4 regions of the Enterobacter cloacae complex sp. HYC074_NIDB genome follow, and region 3 is predicted to be linked to each of the others. Evidence: predicted binding sites of a transcription regulator. Region 3 holds the regulator's gene; each other region holds the start of a gene.
What was found. Region 3 encodes PurR, which represses purine synthesis genes. Its sites were predicted from a motif close to CANGCAAACGTTTGCNTG; they were not measured.
Positions count from the first base shown of each region.

Region 1: a site for PurR is predicted at 863-880, ahead of raiA (ribosome-associated translation inhibitor RaiA). Genes of this name have one in related genera too.
Region 2: a site for PurR is predicted at 2,365-2,382, ahead of purL (phosphoribosylformylglycinamidine synthase). Genes of this name have one in related genera too.
Region 4: a site for PurR is predicted at 1,425-1,442, ahead of O1724_RS08320 (amino acid aminotransferase). Genes of this name have one in related genera too.

Region 1 is NZ_CP114214.1:3,583,322-3,587,225, forward strand. Features, by position in the region: gene bamD (outer membrane protein assembly factor BamD) at 1-710, shown strand, start outside; gene raiA (ribosome-associated translation inhibitor RaiA) at 978-1,319, shown strand; Phe leader region at 1,424-1,549, shown strand; gene pheL (pheA operon leader peptide PheL) at 1,425-1,472, shown strand; gene pheA (bifunctional chorismate mutase/prephenate dehydratase) at 1,580-2,740, shown strand; gene O1724_RS17335 (SMP-30/gluconolactonase/LRE family protein) at 2,737-3,609, opposite strand; gene tyrA (bifunctional chorismate mutase/prephenate dehydrogenase) at 3,670-3,904, opposite strand, start outside.
Region 2 is NZ_CP114214.1:3,541,194-3,545,097, reverse strand. Features, by position in the region: gene yfhb (phosphatidylglycerophosphatase C) at 1-198, shown strand, start outside; gene tadA (tRNA adenosine(34) deaminase TadA) at 223-762, shown strand; gene mltF (membrane-bound lytic murein transglycosylase MltF) at 650-2,200, opposite strand; gene purL (phosphoribosylformylglycinamidine synthase) at 2,468-3,904, shown strand, end outside.
Region 3 is NZ_CP114214.1:2,100,592-2,104,495, forward strand. Features, by position in the region: gene punC (purine nucleoside transporter PunC) at 1-677, opposite strand, end outside; gene punR (DNA-binding transcriptional activator PunR) at 790-1,701, shown strand; gene purR (HTH-type transcriptional repressor PurR) at 1,719-2,744, opposite strand; gene cydH (cytochrome bd-I oxidase subunit CydH) at 3,042-3,131, shown strand; gene O1724_RS10430 (MFS transporter) at 3,293-3,904, shown strand, end outside.
Region 4 is NZ_CP114214.1:1,709,250-1,713,153, reverse strand. Features, by position in the region: gene ompF (porin OmpF) at 263-1,321, shown strand; gene O1724_RS08320 (amino acid aminotransferase) at 1,506-2,696, shown strand; gene O1724_RS08315 (MBL fold metallo-hydrolase) at 2,751-3,398, opposite strand; gene mepK (peptidoglycan L,D-endopeptidase MepK) at 3,419-3,904, opposite strand, start outside.

The DNA.
Region 1 (3,904 bases), 1.5 Mb from region 3:
CGGCCACGTTGAGCCTGGCTTTGGTGGGCTGCTCCGGTTCGAATGAACAGGTCCCTGACAATCCGCCGAATGAAATCTATGCGACTGCACAACAAAAGTTGCAGGACGGTAACTGGAAACAGGCGATAACGCAACTGGAAGCGTTGGATAATCGCTATCCGTTTGGTCCGTATTCGCAGCAGGTACAGTTAGATCTTATCTACGCCTACTACAAAAATGCCGATCTGCCGCTGGCTCAGGCAACGATCGATCGTTTCATGCGTCTGAACCCTACCCATCCTAACATCGATTACGTGATGTACATGCGCGGCCTGACTAACATGGCGCTGGATGACAGTGCATTGCAGGGCTTCTTCGGGGTGGATCGTTCAGACCGTGACCCGCAACATGCGCGTGATGCTTTCAATGACTTCTCCAAACTGGTGCGTAGCTACCCGAACAGCCAGTACATTACCGATGCCACTAAGCGTCTGGTGTTCCTGAAAGATCGTCTGGCGAAATATGAGTACTCCGTTGCGGAATACTACACCCGCCGTGGCGCATGGGTTGCCGTGGTTAACCGTGTAGAAGGCATGCTGCGTGATTATCCGGATACCCAAGCCACGCGTGATGGCCTGAAGCTGATGGAAAATGCGTATCGCCAGATGCAGATGACGGCTCAGGCTGACAAAGTGGCGAAAATCATCGCCGCGAACAGCAGCAACACCTGATACCGCTACAACGCATAACGGCAGCCCGCGGGCTGCCGTTTTTTTATTCTTTCAGACTTACGCTGAAGCGGTTTAGCTTCAACACATCCATTCAACTATGACCGCAATTTTTGGCTTCGACAAGGTAAATCTCACCTCTTCCTGCCCTGCCTCACAAAAAAGATTCCCTGACAAAAACCGACAAAATAACGTGATCTAAATCACACATTTTGACATTGGGTCGGGTATGCTGGAATCACCAAGACGGAAAGACAAGAGGTAAAATTTATGACAATGAACATTACCAGTAAACAAATGGAAATTACTCCGGCAATCCGCCAGCACGTCGCAGACCGTCTCGCCAAACTGGATAAATGGCAAACACATTTGATTAATCCACATATCATCCTGTCCAAGGAGCCGCAGGGTTTCATCGCTGATGCAACTATCAATACTCCAAACGGCCATCTGGTCGCCAGCGCAAAACACGAGGATATGTACACCGCAATTAACGATTTGATCAACAAGCTGGAACGGCAGCTCAATAAAGTGCAACACAAAGGTGAAGCACGTCGCGCCGCAACCTCGGTGAAAGACGCCAGCTTCGCGGAAGAAGTTGAAGAAGAGTAATCCTCTAAAATTGAGTGTACCGACAACGCGCCTTCGGGCGCGTTTTTTATTGACAGGATCAAAACAGTGCAGGTACTTTAACCCTATCATTTTCAGGATGACCTTATGAAACAGACGCCGTTTTTCTTCGCATTCTTTTTTACCTTCCCCTGACCGGGAGGCGTTTCGTCGTGTGATAAAGAATGCGAAGACGAACAACAAGGCCTCCCACACCGGGAGGCCTTTTTTATTGATAACGATAAAATGAGACAGACAACACTATGACACCGGAAAACCCGCTCCTGGATTTACGCGTAAAAATCAGTGCACTCGACGAAAAATTACTGGCCCTGCTGGCCGAACGCCGCGCGCTCGCCATTGAAGTGGGCAAAGCGAAGCTCGAGTCCCATCGGCCGGTGCGCGATATCGATCGCGAACGTGATTTACTGGAACGGTTGATTCAACTCGGCAAAGCGCATCATCTGGATGCGCACTACATCACCCGCCTGTTCCAGCTCATCATTGAAGATTCCGTTCTGACGCAACAGGCCCTGCTCCAGCAGCATCTGAACAAAACCAACCCGCACTCTGCTCGTATCGCTTTCCTCGGCCCGAAAGGCTCCTATTCTCATCTGGCGGCTCGCCAGTACGCAGCCCGCCATTTCGAAGAGTTTATTGAGAGCGGTTGCGCGAAATTTGCAGACATTTTCAACCAGGTCGAAACCGGCCAGGCAGATTACGCCGTGGTGCCTATTGAGAACACCAGTTCCGGCGCCATCAACGATGTTTACGATTTGCTCCAGCACACCAGCCTGTCGTTAGTCGGCGAGTTGACCATCCCTATCGATCACTGTGTGCTGGTCTCTGGCTCAACCGATCTGAGTCAGATCGAAACGGTGTACAGTCACCCGCAGCCGTTCCAGCAGTGCAGCCAGTTCCTGAACCGTTATCCGCACTGGAAAATTGAGTACACCGAAAGCACCTCGGCGGCGATGGAAAAAGTGGCGCAGGCAAACTCTCCTGCCGTCGCGGCTCTCGGTAGCGAAGCGGGCGGCGCGCTGTATGGCTTACAGGTGCTGGAACGCAATCTGGCCAACCAGACGCAGAATATCACCCGTTTCGTGGTTCTGGCCCGCAAGGCCATCAACGTGTCGGACCAGGTCCCGGCGAAAACCACCCTGTTGATGGCGACCGGCCAGCAGGCGGGTGCGCTGGTTGAAGCGCTGCTGGTGCTGCGTAATCACAACCTGATCATGACGAAGCTGGAATCCCGCCCAATACATGGCAACCCGTGGGAAGAGATGTTCTATCTCGACGTTCAGGCCAACCTGGAGTCTGCATCCATGCAGAAAGCCCTGCGCGAACTGGGCGAGATCACACGCTCCATGAAAGTGCTGGGCTGCTATCCGAGCGAAACCGTGGTCCCGGTCGATCCGGCTTAATGTTCGATAAAGCGGCTTTTCTTCATCCCTGCCACATTTACAGGCAGGGTGAAGATGGCACCGGAAAGCGGGTATTTCTCCAGCTCCTCCGCCTCCATATTTTCCCGCGTGGTGGTGATAAACAGCGTTTTCATATCGTCGCCGCCAAAGCAGACCATTGTCGGGCAGCGTACCGGCAGCCGGTGCTCTTCCAGCTGTTCGCCTTGCGGTGAAAACCGTGCGATACGCCAGCCGTCAAACAGTGCGCTCCAGTAGCAGCCTTCCTCATCCATTGCCGCACCGTCGGGAATACCGTCTCCCTCGCTAAACCGGCGAAACTCTTCGCGCTTACCGGGTTCCCCCTGCTCATCAAGCGGCGTACGGTAGATCACACCGTTCGGCGTATCAGAAGTAAACATCCACCGTTTGTCAGGACTAAACGCTAAACCGTTATGCCCCTGGATATCGCACTGGATCACTTTCGGCGTCAGGTCGTTGTCGATACGCATCAACATGGCCCCGTTATAATCTCCCGGCCCCCAGAACGTGCCCGCATAAAACCGTCCCTGATGATCGGTACCGCCATCGTTAAAACGTGCAAGCTGCGGGTTGGATGGGTTATCGCAAACCTTACGCTGGAGCAGGCCGTGTTTATCGGTCAGCCAGATGGCGTTTCGCATCGCGACGATAAATCCGCCGCGTTCACGCAGGGCAAAACACCCAACTTCTTCATGGAATGAGAGCACCGAGTGTTCCGCGGTGGGCAGATGGTACCGATGGATCTCCCCTTCCAGGATATCCGCCCAGTAGAGCGCCTTCTCTTCTGCACTCCACGTCGGGCATTCAGGCAGATGCCCGGTATAGTTCAACAGCAGCTGCGGTTCAGCCATGACAGTTCCCCAAAATGAAAAAAGCCAGCAATGCTGGCTTTCAGTATATACATCATCAGATTACTGGCGACTGTCATTTGCCTGGCGCAACAGCGTGCGGCTTTCACTCTGGAATCGCGTGGCGTAATCACCGAACCAGTGCTCCACTTTACGGAAACTGTCGATAAACGCTTGTTTATCGCCGTGTTCCAGCAAAGTGATCGCTTCGCCAAAACGCTGATAGTAGCGCTTGATCAGCGCCAGGTTATTTTCAGACGACATGATGATGTCGGCGTAAAGCTGTGGATCCTGGGCA
Region 2 (3,904 bases), 1.4 Mb from region 3:
GCGCGCGGCTACGGCGGCTGGGTGCTCACCCTGCGCTGCCTCGGACATGAAAAAGTGGTGCAGCTGGAGAAACGCATCGGTACGCCGCTGCGTCTGTACAGCGGCTACAGCGACAGCAAGCAGGACAACCCGCTGCTCTATTTTTGCCAGCACCGCTGGCGCGTCACGCCTCTGGGCGAACTTCAGCAACTCGAATAGTCTTATCTGTACCGGCTATGTATAATGCCGCCCGCTTTTCGACTGGAGTATCAGCCCTTGTCCAACCCTGAACACAATCATGAATACTGGATGCGCCATGCGCTGGCGCTGGCTCAGCGCGCCTGGGAAGAGGGCGAAGTGCCCGTGGGCGCGGTACTGGTCCATAACAATCAGGTTATTGGGGAAGGGTGGAACCGTCCGATTGGCCGTCACGATCCTACCGCGCATGCTGAAATTATGGCGCTGCGTCAGGGCGGACTGGTGCTGCAAAACTATCGTCTGCTTGATACCACCCTGTATGTCACCCTTGAGCCGTGCGTAATGTGCTCCGGGGCGATGGTGCACAGCCGAATCGGTACGCTGGTGTTTGGCGCGCGGGATGAAAAGACGGGCGCTGCTGGTTCACTGATGGACGTACTTGGGCATCCGGGGATGAACCACCAGGTGAAAACTATCGGCGGGGTACTTGCACCAGAATGTTCGGGTCTGTTAAGTGACTTTTTTCGAATGCGTCGGCAGCAGAAAAAGCAACAAAAGGCAGAATTGAAACCACAGGGTGATTAAGCTCTTCCGGTGCGACCACCGGATAGCTTTCAGCCAGCTGTTGCGCCTCGGCCGCCTCTTTTTCTTTCTCCAGCAGATATCCCACCAGGCTTATCTGATACTTACGAATATTTTCCACGTAGGCATACGCTTCATGGCCGCGCGCATAGCCATACGTCAGCTTCTGGTACCACTGTTTCTGGCTAAGCAGCGGCAGGCGCTGTTTTACATCTGACCAACTGTCCGGGTTACCTTTGGTTTTCGCCGTCAGCGCCCGCGCGTCGAGCATATGCGCATACCCCATGTTATAGGCGGCTAGCGCAAACCAGATCCGCTCCCCTTCCGGGACCGTCTCCGGCACTTTCGCCATCATATCCTGTAAATACTGCGCGCCGCCGCTGATGCTCTGTTCCGCATCGGTCCGGTCGCTGATGCCGAGGCTCTGGGCGGTATTTTTAGTGAGCATCATCAACCCGCGCACGCCCGTGGGGGAGGTGGCCTGAGCATCCCAGTGCGATTCCTGGTAGGAAATTGCCGCCAGCAGCTTCCAGTCAATCTCCTGGGCGTACTTCTCAAACAGCGGTTGCAGGTCCGGCAGCACGCTGTCCACCGCGCGCAGGAAGGTGCGGGTGTCAACGTAATCAAAATCGTCCCCGTGACCGAGATATTTCTCTTCCAGACGCGCCAGGGTGCCGTCTTCATTGATGGAATTAAAGAAATCGAGCATGGCCGCAGAGACGGTTTGATCGTCGTCCAGCTGGGTAAACCAGGTCACCGGCTGTTCGTCGGTCACATCCAGCGCCACGGCGATTTCAGGATGAACGCGCTGGAAAAGACTGATCGCCACCGAATCAGCAATGGTATAGGCCAGCTTTTTATCTTTTACCTGCTCCAGCAATTCGGTCGTGCCGAGTTTAGGATCGACCGTCCAGCTGAGGTTAGGGTATTTTTTCTCTTTCAACGCCCGCAGATCGTCAATCACCACATGGCCTGGCGCAATGGTCAATTGCTGGTCGGTGATGTCGGCCAGTGAGCGCGGGCGCAGGCTACCCACACGATAAACCACCTGCTGCGACACGGAGTAGTAGGTCGGGCCCGGCTGATAGTTTTTGCTGCGTTCGCTGTTGTACACCAGACCTGCGGCGAGAATATCGGCACGGTCATGGTCCAAATCATCAAACAGCTGGTTGATGTTCTGCCGCACGGTAACTTTCAGCTTCACGCCCAGATAGTCCGCAAACAGCTGTGCCAGTTCGTAATCAAGACCGATGGTTTTACCGTTGATATCGTCGTAAATAAGCGGGGAGGAGAGGGTACTGACGAGCAACTCCCCCCGCTCCTGAATGGCGGCGATACGGTTTTCGGCCTTGCCGAACCAGGGGATAGACGGCCAGAGGGCCACTGCCAGCAGCAACGTAACAATGCCGATGAGCAGATAATTAATCTTTAATTTTTTCAATTAGTTAATTCTCTGCGACGCCGGTTGCCTCAGTGTGCTGTAGTCATGTTAAGAGTAGAGTTTGCCATTGATTGAGCGGCATTTTGCGCAAAGTAGCGCCAGTTGGCAACCAATTAGAGAGACAGGTCACATCTATTGTTAAACATAAAGGTTGATTTTATTTCGACGCAAACGGTTTCGTCGGCGCTCAGGATTCTCTATAATGACGCCCGTTTTCCCCCCTTGCGCACACTGTAAGCGCCCCGGCGCTTCGAAGACGAGAGACTTATGATGGAAATTCTGCGTGGTTCGCCTGCACTGTCTGCCTTCCGTATTACCAAACTGCTGGCACGTTTTCAGGCGGCCGACCTTCCGGTAAGCAATATTTACGCTGAGTATGTCCATTTTGCTGACCTGAATGCCCCCCTGAATGCAGAGGAGCGCGTACAGCTGGAACGTCTGCTTAAATATGGCCCAAGCCTGAGCAGCCATACGCCGACCGGCAAATTAATCCTCGCCACGCCACGCCCTGGCACCATCTCCCCCTGGTCTTCCAAAGCAACAGACATCGCTCACAAATGCGGCCTGAACCAGATTAACCGTCTGGAGCGCGGTGTGGCGTACTACGTGGAAGCCTCTACCCTGAGCGACGCGCAGTGGCAGGCGGTTGCGGCTGAACTGCACGACCGCATGATGGAGAGCGTGTTTGACTCTCTGGATGATGCGCAGAAACTGTTCTCCCACCATCAGCCTGCGCCGGTACAGAGCGTGGATCTGCTGGGGCAGGGCCGTCAGGCGCTGATTGACGCAAACCTGCGTCTTGGTCTGGCACTCGCAGAGGATGAAATCGACTACCTTCAGGATGCATTCGTTAAGCTGAATCGCAACCCGAACGACATCGAACTGTATATGTTCGCGCAGGCCAACTCCGAGCACTGCCGCCACAAGATTTTCAACGCCGACTGGATTATCGACGGCGAACAGCAGCCGAAGTCGCTGTTCAAAATGATCAAAAACACCATGGAGCAAACCCCTGACCACGTGCTGTCTGCCTATAAAGACAACGCCGCGGTGATGGAAGGTTCCGAGGTGGGCCGCTTCTTCGCCGATCGCGAAGCAGGGCGCTATGACTTCCATCAGGAGCCTGCGCATATCCTGATGAAAGTGGAAACCCACAACCACCCGACGGCGATCTCCCCATGGCCGGGTGCGGCGACCGGCTCCGGCGGTGAAATCCGTGACGAAGGGGCGACCGGTCGTGGTGCAAAACCAAAAGCGGGTCTGGTCGGTTTCTCCGTCTCCAACCTGCGTATCCCGGGCTTTGAACAGCCGTGGGAAGAAGATTTCGGCAAGCCAGAGCGCATCGTGACCGCGCTGGATATCATGACCGAAGGCCCGCTGGGCGGCGCGGCGTTTAACAACGAATTTGGTCGTCCGGCGCTGAACGGTTACTTCCGTACCTATGAAGAGAAAGTGGACAGCCACAACGGCGAAGAGCTGCGCGGCTATCACAAACCGATCATGCTGGCGGGCGGGATCGGCAACATCCGTGCCGATCACGTGCAAAAAGGCGAGATCGTCGTCGGCGCGAAGCTGATCGTGCTCGGCGGCCCGGCGATGAACATCGGTCTGGGCGGCGGTGCGGCCTCTTCTATGGCCTCCGGCCAGTCTGATGCGGATCTCGATTTCGCCTCCGTGCAGCGTGACAACCCTGAGATGGAGCGT
Region 3 (3,904 bases):
CCGGTCAGCCAGGCAAAGAAGCTGGCAGAGCAGGCGGCATAAATCAGCACGTTACCGCGATAGGCTTTCGACCGCAGTAAAGAGGTAAAGGTGATGGGCTTCGCGTCCGGATGCGTCTCTTTTTTATGCGCCGGTTTAAGCCCGAACGCGGGCAGCATCAGGACCAGCGTAATAGCAAAGAGCGTGGCGAAAATGGCCTGCCAGTCGAAATGCGCCAGGATCCAGCTTCCCAGTAACGGGGCAAGCGCCGGCGACAGGCCGACCAGGGGCATAATGGTGGCGAATATACGGTTAGTGCGCGAGGCGGGGTAGTAATCGGTTACCAGCGCCTGCCAGGTCACCGCAGCGGCACAGACACCGACCGCCTGAATAAAGCGCAGCGCCAGCAGCCAGGCGGCATCGCGGACCCACAGCATGCCCAGACAGCCTGCGGCAAAAATCGCCAGCCCCAACAACAGGACGGGTTTACGGCCAAAACGATCCGAGAGCGGCCCCCACAGCAATTGCGCAAAAGCAAAACCGGCGAGGAACAAACTCAAACTGGCGCTGATGGCGGCGGCAGGGGTTTGCAAATCTTCCTGCATCGCGGCGAACGCGGGCAGATACATATCGGTCGCCAAAAAGCCCAGCACGCTTAAGCCGCCGAGCCAGACTAAAAATCCTTTCCTGGGTTGCACTTTTTTTCTCCTGAGGAGGCAGGTGTACGTTGGCGCAGAGTGTAGGGAGTGCAAAGCGGCTTGTGAAACGCTAATATTTGGCGGGTGCATTCAAAAAATTTGCAGGCTAAAGATGTGGTCAGATTATTCCCTTGAAGTGGTTGATGCCGTGGCGCGTAACGGCAGCTTTACCGGCGCCGCCCAGGAGCTGCATCGCGTTCCCTCGGCGATCAGTTACACGGTGCGTCAGCTGGAAGCGTGGCTGGCGGTGCCGCTGTTCGAGCGGCGTCATCGCGACGTGGAGCTCACGCCTGCCGGAGCGTGGTTTTTGAAGGAAGGGCGGTCTGTCATCAAAAAAATGCAGATCACCCGTGAGCAGTGCCAGCAGATCGCCAACGGCTGGCGCGGGCATCTCGCTATCGCGGTGGATAACATTGTTAAGCCGGAGCGGACCCGGCAGATGATCGTCGATTTCTATCGTCATTTTTCCGACGTCGAACTGCGTGTTTCGCAGGAAGTGTTCAACGGCGTCTGGGATGCGCTGGCGGACGGCAGGGCGGAGATGGCGATTGGTGCAACCCAGGCGATCCCGGTTGGTGGGCGCTACGCGTTTCGCGACATGGGCATGCTGAGCTGGACCTGCGTGGTCGCGCGCGATCACCCGCTGGCAGCGCTGGAAGGGCCGCTGAGCGATGACACATTACGCAACTGGCCCTCGCTGGTGCTGGAAGATACCTCCCGCTCGCTGCCCAAGCGCATTACCTGGTTGCTGGATAATCAGCGCCGCGTGGTCGCGCCGGACTGGGAGTCGTCAGCCACCTGTCTGAGCGCGGGGCTGTGCGTTGGCATGGTGCCGGTGCATTTTGCGCGCCCGCGCATCGACGCGGGAGAGTGGGTGGCTCTGACGCTGGAAAACCCCTTCCCGGATGCCGCATGCTGTCTGACGTGGCAGCAAAACGACGTCTCGCCCGCCATGGCCTGGCTGCTGGATTATCTGGGAGACAGCGAAACGCTGAACCGGGAGTGGTTGCGGGAACCAGCATAGCTGGCCCCGGAAAGTGATTAACGACGGTAGTCGCGGAACGGACCGTCCGCAACGGAACGGCGTTCTATCAGGCGCGGGTGAACTTCAATGGACTGGGACTGTTCACGCTTGTTGACGATCCTGTCCAGAAGCATGTTGAAGGCCGTTTCACCCAGCGAATCTTTCGGCTGGTGAATGGTGGTCAGCGCCGGGGTAAAGAAGCGGGCGTTGCGCACGTTGTCATAGCCGATCACCGAGATATCCTGGGGGACGCGCAGGCCGAGTTCATCTGCCGCGCATAGCGCGCCCATCGCCATGATGTCACCGCCGCAGAACACCGCGGTAGGGCGATGCGGCTGGGAGACGATCTGCTGCATGGCGCGATAGCCTGACTCCGGCTCGAAGTCGCCCTGAACAATCCAGTTTTCCGGCACGGTGATCAGCGCCTCTTCCATCGCTTTCATGAAACCGGCCAGACGGCCAGCACCGGTGTTACGCTCCAGAGGTCCCGGGATCACGCCAATTTCACGATGACCGCGTTCTACCAGATAACGCCCCGCCATGTAGCCGCCTTCAAAGGCGTTATCAATAACGGAGTCGGTGAAGTCTGCGCGCGCCTCGCCCCAGTCCATGACCACCATCGGAATGTGGCGATACTCTTCCAGCATGGAAAGGACCGACTCAGGGTATTCAGAACACATTACCAGAAGACCGTCGACGCGCTTTTGCGCCATCATTGACAGGTAAGCGCGCTGTTTTTCAATGTTGTTCCACGCATTGCCCAGAATCAGGGTATAGCCTTTCTGGAAGCAGTTTTTTTCAACGGCTTCGATGATTTCAGCAAAATAGGCCGCTTCACTGCTGGTGGCCAGCAGGCCAATCGATTTGGTGTGATTAACCTTCAGGCTGCGGGCGACGGCACTTGGCGAGTAGTGCAGTTCTTTGATTGCCGCCCAGACGGCATTACGCGTCTCTTCAGCGACGAAACGCGTTTTGTTAATAACATGTGATACGGTTGTAGTGGAAACGTTTGCGCGTTTTGCTACGTCTTTAATTGTTGCCATTAAATGTCACTCCAGACCATATCCTAAGCTCCTGAAAAAATTGAAGGTAAACGTTTGCCTTCTCTCACCCATATTACGCAAACATGAGTTGCGACACGCCGGGAAAACGACACAGGACGTCAGGAGGGGGTCAGTGGCCGGTACGCTAATAAATTTAGCGTGGAATTTTGTCCTATCTTGATGAAAAGGGGAAGAGGTAAAGTGGATATCCGTTTAAATCCTGGAAGATTTTTGACCTGAACTGTGTAAAAATGAGCAAGCTCACTTTTCGTAGGGTGAATAAAAGGAGAAAAATTGATGAGTACCGATCTGAAGTTTTCGCTGTTTACCACCATTGTTGTTCTTGCTCTGATTGTTGCCGGTGGTTTAACCGCTGCACTGCACTGATTCAGGCGGAGGGAGAACCTTCTCCCTCTCTTGCCGCTATTGTTACCTCTCCGGCAAAAATCTTTTGCCAAAATGTTAACTTCTCATTTTTTGTGATTGATGTCATGCTTTTGACTTCTTAGTTCTGTGCCGGGTTATGGCACGGTATCCGGAGCCTCTTCATGAAAATCAATTTTCCCCTGCTGGCCCTGGCGATTGGCGCCTTTGGGATTGGCACCACTGAATTCTCCCCGATGGGGTTATTGCCTGTTATCGCCCGGGGGGTAGACGTCTCTATCCCTGCGGCCGGTATGTTAATTAGCGCCTACGCGATCGGCGTGATGGTGGGCGCGCCGCTGATGACGCTGCTGCTTTCGCACCGTGCGCGCCGCAACGCGCTGATTTTCCTGATGGCGATTTTCACTCTCGGCAATGTGTTTTCCGCGATTTCGCCCGATTACACCACTCTGATGCTTTCGCGCATTCTTACCAGCCTCAACCATGGCGCCTTCTTCGGACTGGGCTCGGTTGTTGCTGCCAGCGTGGTGCCAAAACATAAGCAGGCCAGCGCGGTAGCCACTATGTTTATGGGCCTCACCATCGCTAATATCGGCGGCGTTCCCGCCGCCACCTGGCTGGGAGAAGCCATCGGCTGGCGTATGTCTTTCCTCGCAACCGCCGGACTGGGCGTGGTCGCGATGGTTGCGCTGTTCTTCTCACTGCCGAAAGGAAGTGCTGGAGAACGTCCGGAAGTACGTAAAGAGCTGGCGGTGCTGATGCGTCCTCAGGTGTTG
Region 4 (3,904 bases), 390 kb from region 3:
AATTCACCAGATAGCGCTGAAGTTTGAGGTGCTTCACAAAGTTCCCAAAAATACATATTTAGTTACATATATTTTCTTTTGGTAACTGAATCTTGAAGATTGTAGCACTTTCAGTGTAGCGAAACGGTTCTATGAATGGAAAGATGCCTGTCAGACACATAAAGACACCTAACTCTCATCAATAGTTCCGGAAATATTTATTGACAGAATTTATTGACGGCAGTGGCGAGTGTCATAAAAAAACCAATGAGGGTAATAAATAATGATGAAGCGCAATATCCTGGCAGTGGTAGTCCCTGCCCTGCTGGTAGCCGGTGCAGCAAACGCTGCTGAAATCTATAACAAAGACGGCAACAAATTAGATCTTTACGGGAAAGCAGTCGGCCTGCATTACTTCTCCGATAATGACAGCAACGATGGCGACAACACTTACGCACGTCTGGGCTTCAAAGGCGAAACTCAGATCAACGATCAGCTGACTGGCTACGGTCAGTGGGAATACAACTTCCAGGGTAACAACTCTGAAGGTGGCGATGCACAGAACGGCAACAAAACCCGTCTGGCATTCGCAGGTCTGAAATTCGGTGACGCAGGCTCCTTCGACTACGGTCGTAACTACGGTCTGGTCTATGATGCAATCGGCATCACCGATATGCTCCCTGAGTTCGGTGGCGACACCGGCGCGAGCGATAACTTCTTCTCTGGCCGTACCGGTGGCCTGGCGACGTACCGTAACAGCAACTTCTTCGGCCTGGTTGACGGTCTGAACTTTGGTGTTCAGTACCTGGGCAAAAACGAGCGTACTGATGCAGTACGTTCCAACGGCGACGGCTGGGCAACCTCACTGAGCTATGATTTCGAAGGCTTCGGCATTGTGGGTGCTTATGGCGCCGCTGACCGTACCAACAACCAGCAGACGCTGGAATGGGGTAAAGGCGACAAAGCTGAACAGTGGGCAACCGGCCTGAAATATGACGCGAACAACATCTACCTGGCAGCTATTTATGGCGAAATGCGTAACGCAGCGCGTCTGGGCAGCCGTGGTTTCGCTAACAAGTCTCAGGACTTCTCTGTCGTCGCTCAGTACCAGTTCGACTTCGGCCTGCGTCCGTCCATCGCTTACTACAAATCTAAAGCGAAAGACGTAGAAGGTATCGGTGACGAAGACTACATCAACTACATCGACGTTGGTGCGACATACTACTTCAACAAAAACATGTCTACCTATGTTGACTATCAGATCAACCAGCTGAAAGACGACAACAAGCTGGGCATCAACAACGACGACATCGTGGCTCTGGGTCTGGTTTACCAGTTCTAATCAGCACACCTCGTTGTTATATGCTTAATGAACAGGGCTTCGGCCCTGTTTTTTTATTCCTGAGAGAAAATAATAGCGACTTTTGAAAAGCCGCACGCTTTTCGTCGCAAACGGTTGGCATTTTGTAAATCTACCGTTAACCTGATAGCGGATTTCACTTCTGTAATCACAATGGAACTTCGTCATGTTTGAGAACATTACTGCCGCTCCTGCCGACCCAATTCTGGGCCTGGCCGATCTGTTTCGCGCCGACGACCGCCCTGGAAAAATCAACCTGGGTATTGGTGTATATAAAGATGAAACCGGCAAAACTCCGGTACTGACCAGCGTCAAAAAAGCTGAGCAGTATCTGCTGGAAAACGAAACCACCAAAAACTACCTCGGTATTGATGGTATCCCTGAATTTGGTCGCTGCACCCAGGAGCTGCTGTTCGGCAAAGGCAGCACCATTGTGAGCGAAAAACGCGCCCGCACGGCGCAGACCCCAGGCGGTACCGGCGCACTGCGCGTGGCGGCAGATTTCCTGGCGAAAAACACTTCTGTGAAGCGTGTGTGGGTAAGCAATCCAAGCTGGCCGAACCATAAGAGCGTGTTTAATTCTGCGGGTCTGGAAGTGCGTGAATACGCCTACTACGACGCAGCCAGCCACGCGCTGGATTTCGACGGCCTGCTGGCCAGCCTGAGCGAAGCCCAGGCGGGCGATGTGGTGCTGTTCCACGGCTGCTGCCATAACCCAACCGGTATCGATCCTACGCTTGAGCAGTGGGAACAGCTGGCTAAGCTGTCCGTTGAAAAAGGCTGGCTGCCGCTGTTTGACTTCGCTTACCAGGGCTTTGCCCGTGGTCTGGAAGAAGATGCAGAAGGTCTGCGTGCATTCGCCGCCGTGCATCAGGAGTTGATAGTCGCAAGCTCCTATTCCAAGAACTTTGGTCTGTATAACGAGCGTGTCGGCGCCTGTACGCTGGTGGCTGCTGACGAAGCAACCGTCGATCGCGCATTCAGCCAGATGAAGTCCGTGATCCGCGCTAACTACTCCAACCCACCGGCACACGGTGCGTCTGTGGTCGCGACGATCCTGAGCAACGATGCGCTGCGCGCCATCTGGGAGCAAGAGCTGAACGATATGCGTCAGCGCATTCAGCGCATGCGTCTGCTGTTTGTGAACACGCTGGCTGAGAAAGGCGCTGACCGTGACTTCAGCTTCATCATCAAGCAGAACGGCATGTTCTCCTTCAGCGGCCTGACCAAAGAGCAGGTGCTGCGCCTGCGTGAAGAGTTTGGCGTGTATGCCGTTGCATCTGGCCGCGTGAACGTTGCAGGTATGACGCCTGACAACATGGCGCCGCTGTGCGAAGCCATTGTCGCGGTGCTGTAACCTGCATCCCTAAAAAAAAGCCTGCATCGTGCAGGCTTTTTTATTTTACCGGGTTTACCAGACAGGCATTTCATCCTGAAGGAACGGGTTATGCAACCGCTCATCCCCCAGCGTTGACATTGGTCCGTGTCCAGGGATAAACGTCACATCATCACCTAACGGTAATAACTTCTGCTTAATCGACTGAATCAGCTGACCGTGATCGCCGCGTGGGAAATCACTGCGTCCTACGCCCCCTTTGAAAATCACGTCACCGGAAATCAGCAGACGCGACACGTCATCAAAGAAGACAATATGGCCGGGCGTATGTCCGGGGCAATGCAACACCTGTAAAGTTACATTCCCTACGTTAACGCGATCGTCTTCGTTCAGCCAGCGGTCCGGTGTCAGTGGCTGACAGTCTTCCAGGCCAAACATACGGCTTTGAGCAGGTAATCCCTGTAGCCAGAACTCATCTTCTTTTTCCGGGCCGATAATCGGCACACCGTAGTATTCAGCCAGTTCAGCCGCTGCACCCACATGGTCGAGATGGCCATGGGTGAGTAAAATCTGCATCAGCGTTACACCGCTGGCAGCGACTTCCTGCTTGATTGTCTCAGCGTCGCCACCGGGATCAACAAGCGCGGCCAGTTTAGTTTGTTCACACCAGATCAATGAACAGTTCTGTGAGAACGCGGTAACCGGAATAATACGATAGTTCATACTGCTCCTGTGTTTCGTTATTACCAGTGCCGAACCGGCCCGGTATCAATATGCACAAAGTTGCTACGTGGGTAGTATCCTACACCACCTGCGCGCATAGATAACGCCGCTTTGCGAATATTGGCTAACGAAACGCCCTCAATATGGAAATCCATCGCCTGCCCTTTGGTGTGATAGCTTTTTTTCGCTACCCCACGGCTGTGGGCACGCAGTTCATTGTTGGTATCCAGAGAGCGATAGCCAGAGATGAGCTGCACCGGCCTTTTGGTTCCCAGCAGTCCCTGCAAGCGGTAAAGCTGATCGAATAATCCAGGGTCGATGGCTTTGATTTTATTCGCGCGGAAATCACGGAAAAAATGGTTGAGTCTTGCTAATTCATCCTGAATATAGCCTCTGCCATCGAAAAATTCCGCTTTAAGCGTCTCACCAGTATGCAGATTGTTGAGCGTTAAAATACGCGGACGAGGTGTCGAGAGGGTGGCAAATGCTGGCGTCGGAAGGATGGC